Regions from separate parts of the Metapseudomonas lalkuanensis genome, predicted to be linked through region 1. Evidence: predicted binding sites of a transcription regulator. Region 1 holds the regulator's gene; the other holds the start of a gene.

Region 1 (4,526 bases):
GCCGGCAGTCGACAAGCAGATCGTCAAGGCCTACGGCCTGACCATCCAGTACTTCGCCGCCAACGAGCGCATCATTCTGCTCGACCAGGCCAAGGTCGTACAGGAAGGCAACACCTTCGAAGGCGAGAAGATCGTCTACGACACCCAGCGCCAGATCGTCAACGCAGGCCGCGCCACCGGCGGTAACGTGACCACTCCGCGTCCGCGGATCGACATGGTCATCCAGCCGAAGAAGAAAGAGCAGAAAGCACAGTAATGGCGACTCTCAAAGCCCAGCACCTGGCCAAGAGCTACAAGAGCCGTCAGGTGGTCCGCGACGTCAGCCTGTCCATCGACAGCGGTCAGATCGTAGGCCTCCTCGGCCCCAACGGCGCGGGCAAGACCACCTGCTTCTACATGATCGTGGGCCTGGTCAAAGCCGACCAGGGACGCGTCCTGATCGACCAGCAGGACGTCACCCACCAGCCGATGCACGGCCGCGCCCGTGCCGGCATCGGCTACCTGCCGCAGGAAGCCTCGATCTTCCGCAAGCTCAGTGTGGCGGACAACATCATGGCGATCCTCGAGACCCGCAAGGACCTCGATCGCTCCGCACGCCGCAAGGAGCTGGAGAGCCTGCTGCAGGAATTCCATATCAGCCACATCCGTGACAGCCTCGGCATGAGCCTGTCGGGCGGTGAGCGCCGTCGCGTGGAAATCGCCCGCGCGCTGGCCACGGCCCCCAAATTCATCCTGCTGGACGAACCCTTCGCCGGTGTGGACCCGATTTCCGTGGGCGACATCAAGCAGATCATCCACCACCTCAAGGCGAAGGGGATCGGTGTACTCATCACCGACCACAACGTCCGCGAGACCCTGGACATCTGCGAGACCGCCTACATTGTCAGTGACGGACAACTGATCGCCGAAGGTGATGCGGAAGCCATCCTGGCCAACCAGTTGGTGAAGGAAGTCTACCTGGGCCACGAGTTCCGCCTGTAGTTTCCCGCAACCACGCCTACAAGACGGGTTGCGCGGGCTAGGAAAATCCTTCAAGGTCAGGCATATAATTTGCTTCCTGGTGGCGCTGCGGCGCCCTGTAGTGGATGGCGCGCAAGCGCCGGCGAATAAGGTGCTAAGCCCTCTGCCATGAAACCATCGCTAGTCCTCAAGATGGGCCAGCAGCTGACGATGACCCCGCAGCTGCAACAGGCCATTCGCCTGCTCCAACTCTCCACCTTGGATCTCCAGCAGGAGATCCAGGAAGCGCTGGAGTCCAACCCGATGCTCGAGCGGCAGGAGGATGGCGACGATTTCGACACCTCCGACCCCATGGCCGAAGGTGACCAGCAGCCTAATTCCGGCAGCCAGGAATCCAGTTTCCAGGAGTCCAGCGTCGAGACCAATGCCGAAGCCATGGAAGATGGCGAGTGGCACGAGCGCATCCCCAGCGAACTCCCCGTCGACACGGCCTGGGAAGATGTCTACCAGACCAGCGCCAGCAGCCTGCCGAGCAACGATGACGACGAGTGGGACTTCACGTCCCGCACTTCGGTTGGCGAAAGCCTGCAGAGCCACCTGCTCTGGCAACTCAACCTGGCGCCCATGTCCGACACCGACCGCCTGATCGCGGTCACCCTGATCGATTGCATCAACAACGACGGCTACCTTGAGGAGCCCCTCTCCGAGATAGTCGAGGCCTTCGATCCGGAGCTCGGTATCGAACTGGACGAAGTCGAAGTCGTCCTGCATCGCATCCAGCAATTCGAACCCGCTGGCGTTGCTGCCCGCGACCTGCGCGAGTGCCTGCTCCTGCAACTGCGCCAGCTGCCTCCAGGCACTCGCTGGCTGGTCGAGGCCCAGCGTCTGGCTGGTGACTTCCTCGACCTGCTCGGCAGCCGCGACTACAGCCAGCTGATGCGCCGCATGAAGGTCAAGGAAGACGAACTGCGCCAGGTCATCGAACTGATCCAGGGGCTGAATCCGCGCCCCGGTTCCCAGATCGAAGCCAGCGAACCCGAATACGTGGTACCGGATGTCATCGTCCGCAAGCACAACGAACGCTGGCTGGTAGAACTGAACCAGGAGGCCGTGCCGCGCCTGCGGGTCAATCCGCACTATGCCGGATTCGTCCGGCGCGCCGACTCCAGCGCGGACAACACCTTCATGCGCAATCAGCTCCAGGAGGCGCGCTGGTTCATCAAGAGCCTGCAGAGCCGCAACGAGACGCTAATGAAGGTCGCCACCCAAATCGTCGAGCACCAGCGCGGCTTCCTGGAATACGGCGACGAGGCGATGAAGCCTCTCGTCCTGCACGACATCGCTGAAGCCGTTGGCATGCACGAGTCCACCATCTCGCGCGTGACTACCCAGAAATACATGCACACTCCCCGCGGAATCTACGAGCTGAAGTACTTCTTCTCCAGCCACGTAAGCACCTCCGAAGGCGGTGAATGTTCGTCTACCGCAATCCGCGCCATCATCAAGAAACTGGTCGCAGCGGAAAATCCGAAAAAGCCGTTGAGCGACAGCAAGATCGCTGGTTTACTGGAAGCACAGGGCATTCAAGTGGCCCGTCGCACAGTAGCCAAGTATCGCGAATCCCTTGGGATTGCCCCTTCCAGCGAACGCAAGCGACTGATGTGACGCGGAAATTGACCCACGCCAAAGTGTTCCGGTGGCAGGCCCGTTAGCCTGTCTCTTATACACGGGCAATAAGGAGAAAGCGGTATGCAAGTCAACATCAGTGGACATCAACTGGATGTGACCGACGCCCTGCGCAACTACGTTGTCGAGAAGTTCGACCGTCTGGAGCGCCACTTCGACCGAATCACCAACGTTCAGGTGATCATGCAGGTCGAAAAACTCAAACAGAAAATCGAAGCCACTTTGCACATCGCCGGCGGCGAAGTCGTTGCCAACGCGGAGCATGAAGACATGTACGCCGCCATCGACCTGCTTACCGACAAGCTCGATCGCCAACTGATCAAGCACAAGGAAAAGCAATTGAACCGCCAGCAGGGTGCCACCGCCCGCTGACCCCTCCTCTATGATCCGACTCGAGCAAATCCTGACCCCCGGCCGTTCCCTCGTGAACGTGCCGGGCGGCAGCAAGAAACGTGTACTGGAACAGATCGCCAAGCTGGTCGCTCGCGACCTTCCCGACCTCGACAACCAGGACATCTTCGAAAGCCTGGTAGCCCGGGAGAAACTCGGCTCCACCGGTTTCGGCAACGGCATCGCCATTCCCCACTGCCGCCTCACTGGCTGTACGTCGCCCATCAGCGCCGTGCTGCGCCTTGATGCTCCAGTCGATTTCGACGCCATCGATGGCGCCCCGGTTGACCTGCTTTTCGTGCTGCTGGTCCCGGAAGCCGCCACCGATGAACACCTTGAACTGCTCCGCCAGATCGCCAGCATGCTCGACCGCAGCGATGTGCGCGAGCGCCTGCGCCAGGCGCCCGACAGCACCAGCCTCTACCAGGTGGTAGTGGACGTGCAGAGCGGGCGTTAAGGTTCCTCCATGCGCCTGATCATCGTCAGCGGCCGCTCCGGGTCGGGCAAGAGTACCGCCCTCGATGTCCTCGAGGACCACGGTTTCTACTGCATCGACAACCTGCCCGCTGGCCTGCTTCCCGAACTGGCCGAACGGGCCCTGCTGCACACCGAGCTGCTGGAACCCCAGGTTGCTGTCTCCATCGACGCACGGAACCTGCCCAGCCAGCTGCAGCGTTTTCCCGAGTTGCTCACCGAGGCCCGCAGTCGCCACATCAAGTGCGATGTGCTGTACCTCGATGCCGACCACGACACGCTGCTCAAGCGCTTTTCGGAAACCCGCCGGCGCCACCCGCTGACCAACGACAACCGCTCCCTGGCCGAAGCCATCCGGGACGAGGAAGTGCTGTTGGCGCCCATTGCCGATCTCGCCGACCTGAAGATCGACACCACGCATCTCAACCTTTACCAGCTGCGCGACACCATCAAGCTGCGCCTGCTGAATCAGCCTGAACCTGGCACCGCATTCCTGATCGAATCCTTCGGCTTCAAGCGTGGCATGCCGGTGGACGCCGACCTGGTGTTCGACGTGCGCTGCCTGCCCAACCCGTACTGGAAGCCTGAGCTGCGCGATCATTCGGGACTCGCGCCGGCTGTCGCCGAGTACCTTGCCGGGCAGCCTGATGTCGAAGAGATGTATCAGGATATCCTCGGCTACCTGAGCAAGTGGCTGCCGCGCTTTGCCGCCAGCAATCGCGCCTACGTCACGATCGCCATTGGCTGCACCGGGGGCCACCATCGTTCGGTCTACATCGCCGAGCGCCTGGGTGCGGCGCTGAAACCCAGTTTGAAGAATGTCCAGGTTCGCCACCGCGACCTCAGTTAGAAGGATTGGAAACGCGATGCCAGCCTGCGAGATCACCATCATCAACAAGCTCGGCCTGCACGCCCGGGCCGCGGCGAAGTTCGTTGGGGTGGCCGGTCGCTTCCCCTGCCAGATCCGCGTGGGCCGCTCTCCCGAGAGCCTGGTGGACGGCAAGAGCATCATGGCC
Region 2 (4,526 bases), 2.7 Mb from region 1:
ACCCCGATTCTGGAAAGCTTCCGTCGCGTGCAGTGGACGGGCTTTGCCCTGGGTGCGGCGGCGCTGCTGCTGATTCTCGCCCTGCAGCGCATCACCGTGCGCCGGGCATTGCGTCCATTGGAGGACGTTCGCCAACAGATCGCCCAGCTGCAGCAGGGCCAGCGCAGCGAACTGGATAACCAGGTGCCTGAGGAGCTGGACCCGCTGGTGGCGCAGATCAACCACTTGCTCAGCTACACCGAGGACACCCTCAAGCGCTCCCGCAATGCCCTGGGCAATCTTGGCCATGCGCTGAAAACGCCCCTCGCGGTGCTGGTCAGCCTGGCCGACCGTGAAGAACTGCGTGACCAGCCCGAGCTGCGCGAAACCCTGCGTGAGCAGCTGGAGCAGATCCAGCAGCGCCTGGGGCGTGAGTTGGGGCGTGCGCGCCTGGCTGGCGAAGCGCTGCCAGGTGCCCACTTCGACTGCGCCGAGGAGCTGCCCGGCCTGTTCAACACCCTGGCGATGATCCACGACCGTGGGCTGGACCTAGACTGGGACGCACCCGAAGGGCTGCGCCTGCCCTGGGACCGGGAAGACCTGCTGGAGCTGCTCGGCAACCTGTTGGACAACGCCTGCAAGTGGGCGGAAACCCAGGTCAACCTCACCATTCGCGGCGGCGAGGGCGGCTACAGCCTGATGGTGGACGACGATGGTCCGGGCATAGCCGAAGACAAGCGCGAGGAAGTCATCGGCCGTGGTGCCCGGCTGGATGAGCAGGTGGCAGGACACGGTCTGGGGCTCGGCATCGTGCGCGATATCGTCGATTCCTGGAATGGCCGTCTGAGTCTTCAGGAAAGCCCGCTGGGGGGATTGCGGGTGCGTATCGAGCTTCCGGTCGCACAGTCCCATTAGGGTGGGCCGCAGTGCACCCTGCGGTACAGACCGCGCTGAAGAGGCCGGTTTCGTGTTCGGGGGAATCGATCTCTGCAAAATACCGCCCCCGTAACGCTCAGTAATGCAGCGTGGCTTCCCCCTTGTGCCAGTTGCAGGGACACAACTCCTCGGTCAGCAGGGCATCGAGCAGGCGCAGGGTTTCCTGCGGGTTGCGGCCCACCAGCAGGTCGTTCACCGAGACATGCCGGATGACGTTGTCCGGGTCGATGATGAAGGTCGCGCGTAGCGCAACGCCTTCGCGGCGATCGATGATGCCGAGGGCTCCGGCCAGTTCGTGCTTGATGTCTGCCAGCCAGGGAAAGCTCAACCCCTTCAGGTCCTTGTGGTCGCGGCGCCAGGCGAGGTGGACGAATTCGCTGTCGGTGGAGGCACCGATCAGCAGGGTGTCACGGTCGTTGAATTGCTCCAGCAGGTCACCGAAGGCCTTGATCTCGGTCGGGCAGACGAAGGTGAAATCCTTGGGCCAGAAGAACAGCACCTTCCACTTGCCGAGAAAACTGTCCTGGTTGACCCGCTTGAAGGCGTGCTCGGGGCTGGCGGCGTGTTCCGAGTCGTGGTCCACCGCCAGCATGTCGAATGCCGGCAGCTTGTCTCCAATGGTGAGCATGGCAGGGTTGCTCCGGGGCAGGGGAAGGCATCGGGATAGGGCAAGTATGGAAGGCTCCTGCGACCTTGGAAAATCCGGCCGGGCCATGTCTTCGATAGAGGAGGCTCCAGGACCATAGGTCAGCGGGTTATAGGTCGAATTCCAAATCGCAACATATGCATAGAACAATCGGACCCTAGGGGCCTTGCGTGCCCGGACTAGACTGTCTCATCCAGGGAAGCTGGTGCCCCCGGCGCAACCAGGTTGAACACCTCACCGCCGCAATCCGTCAAACCCGGTATCGCCGCCTAATAGGGCGAGCGGGTCAGTTCCGCTTAGCGGGCTGCACCAGTCTGGGGCGCGATGACTGTGCGTGTGCTGCAAGTTGTTGAAATACATACGGTTGTTGCGATGGCACGGGGCTTGCGATGGCGTAGAAGCCCGTGGCGACAAGGAGTTAGGCATGTCCCGCACCTTTTATGACGAGATGTACGACGCGAGTGGCGAATGCCGTCCGCACTACCGGGAATTCGCACGTTGGCTGGCGGACACGCCCCAGGAGTTGCTTGCCCAGCGGCGTCGCGAGGCCGACCTGCTGTTCCACCGCGCCGGTATCACCTTCACCCTCTATGGCGACGAACAGGGCACCGAGCGCCTGATCCCCTTCGACACCATTCCCCGCGCCATTCCCATGAGCGAGTGGCGGACGGTGGAGAAGGGCTGCATCCAGCGCGTCAAGGCGCTGAACATGTTCCTCGCCGACCTCTATCACAACCAGCGGATCATCAAGGCCGGGATCGTTCCCGCCGAACAGGTGCTGGCCAACGAGGGCTACCAGATCGCCATGCAGGGCCTCGATCTGCACCGCGATATCTACGCCCACATCGCCGGGGTGGACCTGGTGCGCGATGGCGATGGTACTTACTACGTGCTGGAAGACAACCTGCGCACGCCCAGCGGCGTCAGCTACATGCTAGAAGACCGCAAGATGATGATGCGGCTGTTCCCCGAACTCTTTGCCGCCCAGCGTGTGGCCCCCATCGACCACTATCCGAACCTGCTGCTGGACACCTTGAAAAGCTCCAGCCCGCTGGACAACCCCAGTGTGGTGGTGCTGACGCCTGGGCGCTTCAACAGTGCCTATTTCGAACACGCCTTCCTCGCTCGCGAGATGGGCGTGGAGCTGGTGGAAGGGGCCGACCTGTTCGTCCGCGACGACCGCGTGTTCATGCGTACCACCGCCGGTCCGCAACCCGTGGACGTGATCTATCGGAGGCTGGACGACGCCTTCCTCGATCCGCTGGCCTTCAACCCGGAATCCATGCTCGGCGTGCCCGGCCTGCTGGCCGCCTACCGCTCCGGCAACCTGGTGCTGGCCAACGCCATCGGTACCGGCGTGGCAGACGACAAGTCGATCTACCCCTACGTCGGCGACATGATCCGCTTCTACCTGGACGAGGAACCCATCCTGAAGAACGTGCCCACCTGGCAATGCCGCAAGCCCGAGGAGCTGTCCCACGTCCTGGCCAACCTGCCCGAGCTGGTGGTCAAGGAAACCCAGGGCTCCGGCGGCTACGGCATGCTGGTGGGGCCGGCGGCCAGCGCCAAGGAGATCGAGACCTTCCGCGAGCGCCTCAAGGCCCGCCCCGAGGCTTACATCGCCCAACCCACGCTTTGCCTGTCCACCTGCCCGACCTTCGTCGAGAAGGGCATCGCCCCGCGTCACATCGACCTGCGTCCCTTCGTGCTATCCGGCCGGGAAACCCGCCTCGTGCCCGGCGGCCTGACCCGCGTGGCGCTAAGAGAAGGCTCCCTGGTGGTGAACTCGTCCCAGGGCGGCGGCACCAAGGACACCTGGATAGTGGAGGACTGAGCATGCTGAGCAGAACTGCCTCCGAGCTTTACTGGATGTCGCGCTACCTCGAGCGTGCAGAGAACCTCGCGCGCATGCTGGAGGTCAGCTACTCGCTGTCGCTGATGCCCCAGGACGGGCGCGGCGATGGCCTGGACGAACTGGCCATGTCGCTGCTCAGCACTGGCACCCTGGAGCTTTACCAGGAGCGTCATGGCGATCTGAACGCGGCGCGCATGCTGCACTTCTTCGCGCTCGACCCCGACAACCAGGCGAGCATCTTCAGCTGCCTGCGCGCCGCGCGAATCAACGCCCATGCCGTGCGCGGGCGGATCACCGCCGATATCTGGGAGAACATCAACGCCACCTGGCTGGAGATGCTGAACATCTCCAGCGAGGGGCTCGGGCGCTATGGCATCAGCCGCTTCTGCGAATGGGTGAAAGAGCGCTCGCACCTGTTCCGTGGCGCCACCTACGGCACCATCATGCGTGGCGAGGCCTACAGCTTCATCCGCCTGGGCACCTTCATCGAGCGGGCGGACAACACCTTGCGCCTGCTGGACTCGCGCTACGAGATGTTTGGCGAAGAGTCGGAGGAGGTCAGTGACCTCTCCGCACGCGGTTACTACCAGTGGAGCGCCTTGCTCCGCGCACTGTCCTCCTTCGAGGCCTACACCGAGGTCTACAGGGGCTCCCCCGATGCCCGCCAGATATCCGAACTCCTGCTGCTGCGCGCCGATGTACCGCGCTCGCTGCGAGCCTGCATGGAGGAGTTGAACCACATCCTTTCCCACCTGCCGGGCGATAACGGCCGCCCGGCCCAGCGTCTTGCCGCCGAACTGGACGCGCGGCTGCGCTACACCGCCATCGACGAAATCCTCGACGAAGGCCTGCATACCTGGCTCACCGATTTCATCCTGTTGGTCCGGCAACTCGCCCGTGCCATCCACAGCTCGTATCTGGAGGCTGTATGAAACTGTCCATCCGCCACGACACCACCTACCGCTACGACGACCAGGTCCGCGCCAGCATCCAGTACCTGCGCCTGACGCCCCAGGAAAGCGAACGTCAGCACGTGCTCAGCTGGCAGCTCACACTGCCGCATCCGGTGCGCGCGCAGATCGACCCCTTCGGCAACATCTTCCATGTGCT

The links. The regulator sigma-54, encoded in region 1, starts transcription at its own class of promoters, with help from an activator protein. The targets are predictions, from matches to a motif close to ANTGGCATNNANNTTGCTNT.
Region 2: FXN65_RS17120 (circularly permuted type 2 ATP-grasp protein) is a predicted target of sigma-54. The motif match lies at 1,933-1,952, and genes of this name have one in related genera.

The regions. Positions count from the first base shown of each region.
Region 1 covers NZ_CP043311.1:990,736-995,261, reverse strand. Annotated here, with positions in the region: gene lptA (lipopolysaccharide transport periplasmic protein LptA) at 1-256, shown strand, start outside; gene lptB (LPS export ABC transporter ATP-binding protein) at 256-981, shown strand; gene FXN65_RS04750 (RNA polymerase factor sigma-54) at 1,129-2,625, shown strand; gene hpf (ribosome hibernation-promoting factor, HPF/YfiA family) at 2,710-3,018, shown strand; gene ptsN (PTS IIA-like nitrogen regulatory protein PtsN) at 3,029-3,493, shown strand; gene rapZ (RNase adapter RapZ) at 3,503-4,360, shown strand; gene FXN65_RS04730 (HPr family phosphocarrier protein) at 4,377-4,526, shown strand, end outside.
Region 2 covers NZ_CP043311.1:3,659,613-3,664,138, reverse strand. Annotated here, with positions in the region: gene FXN65_RS17130 (sensor histidine kinase) at 1-894, shown strand, start outside; gene FXN65_RS17125 (peroxiredoxin) at 992-1,543, opposite strand; gene FXN65_RS17120 (circularly permuted type 2 ATP-grasp protein) at 1,986-3,395, shown strand; gene FXN65_RS17115 (alpha-E domain-containing protein) at 3,398-4,348, shown strand; gene FXN65_RS17110 (transglutaminase family protein) at 4,345-4,526, shown strand, end outside.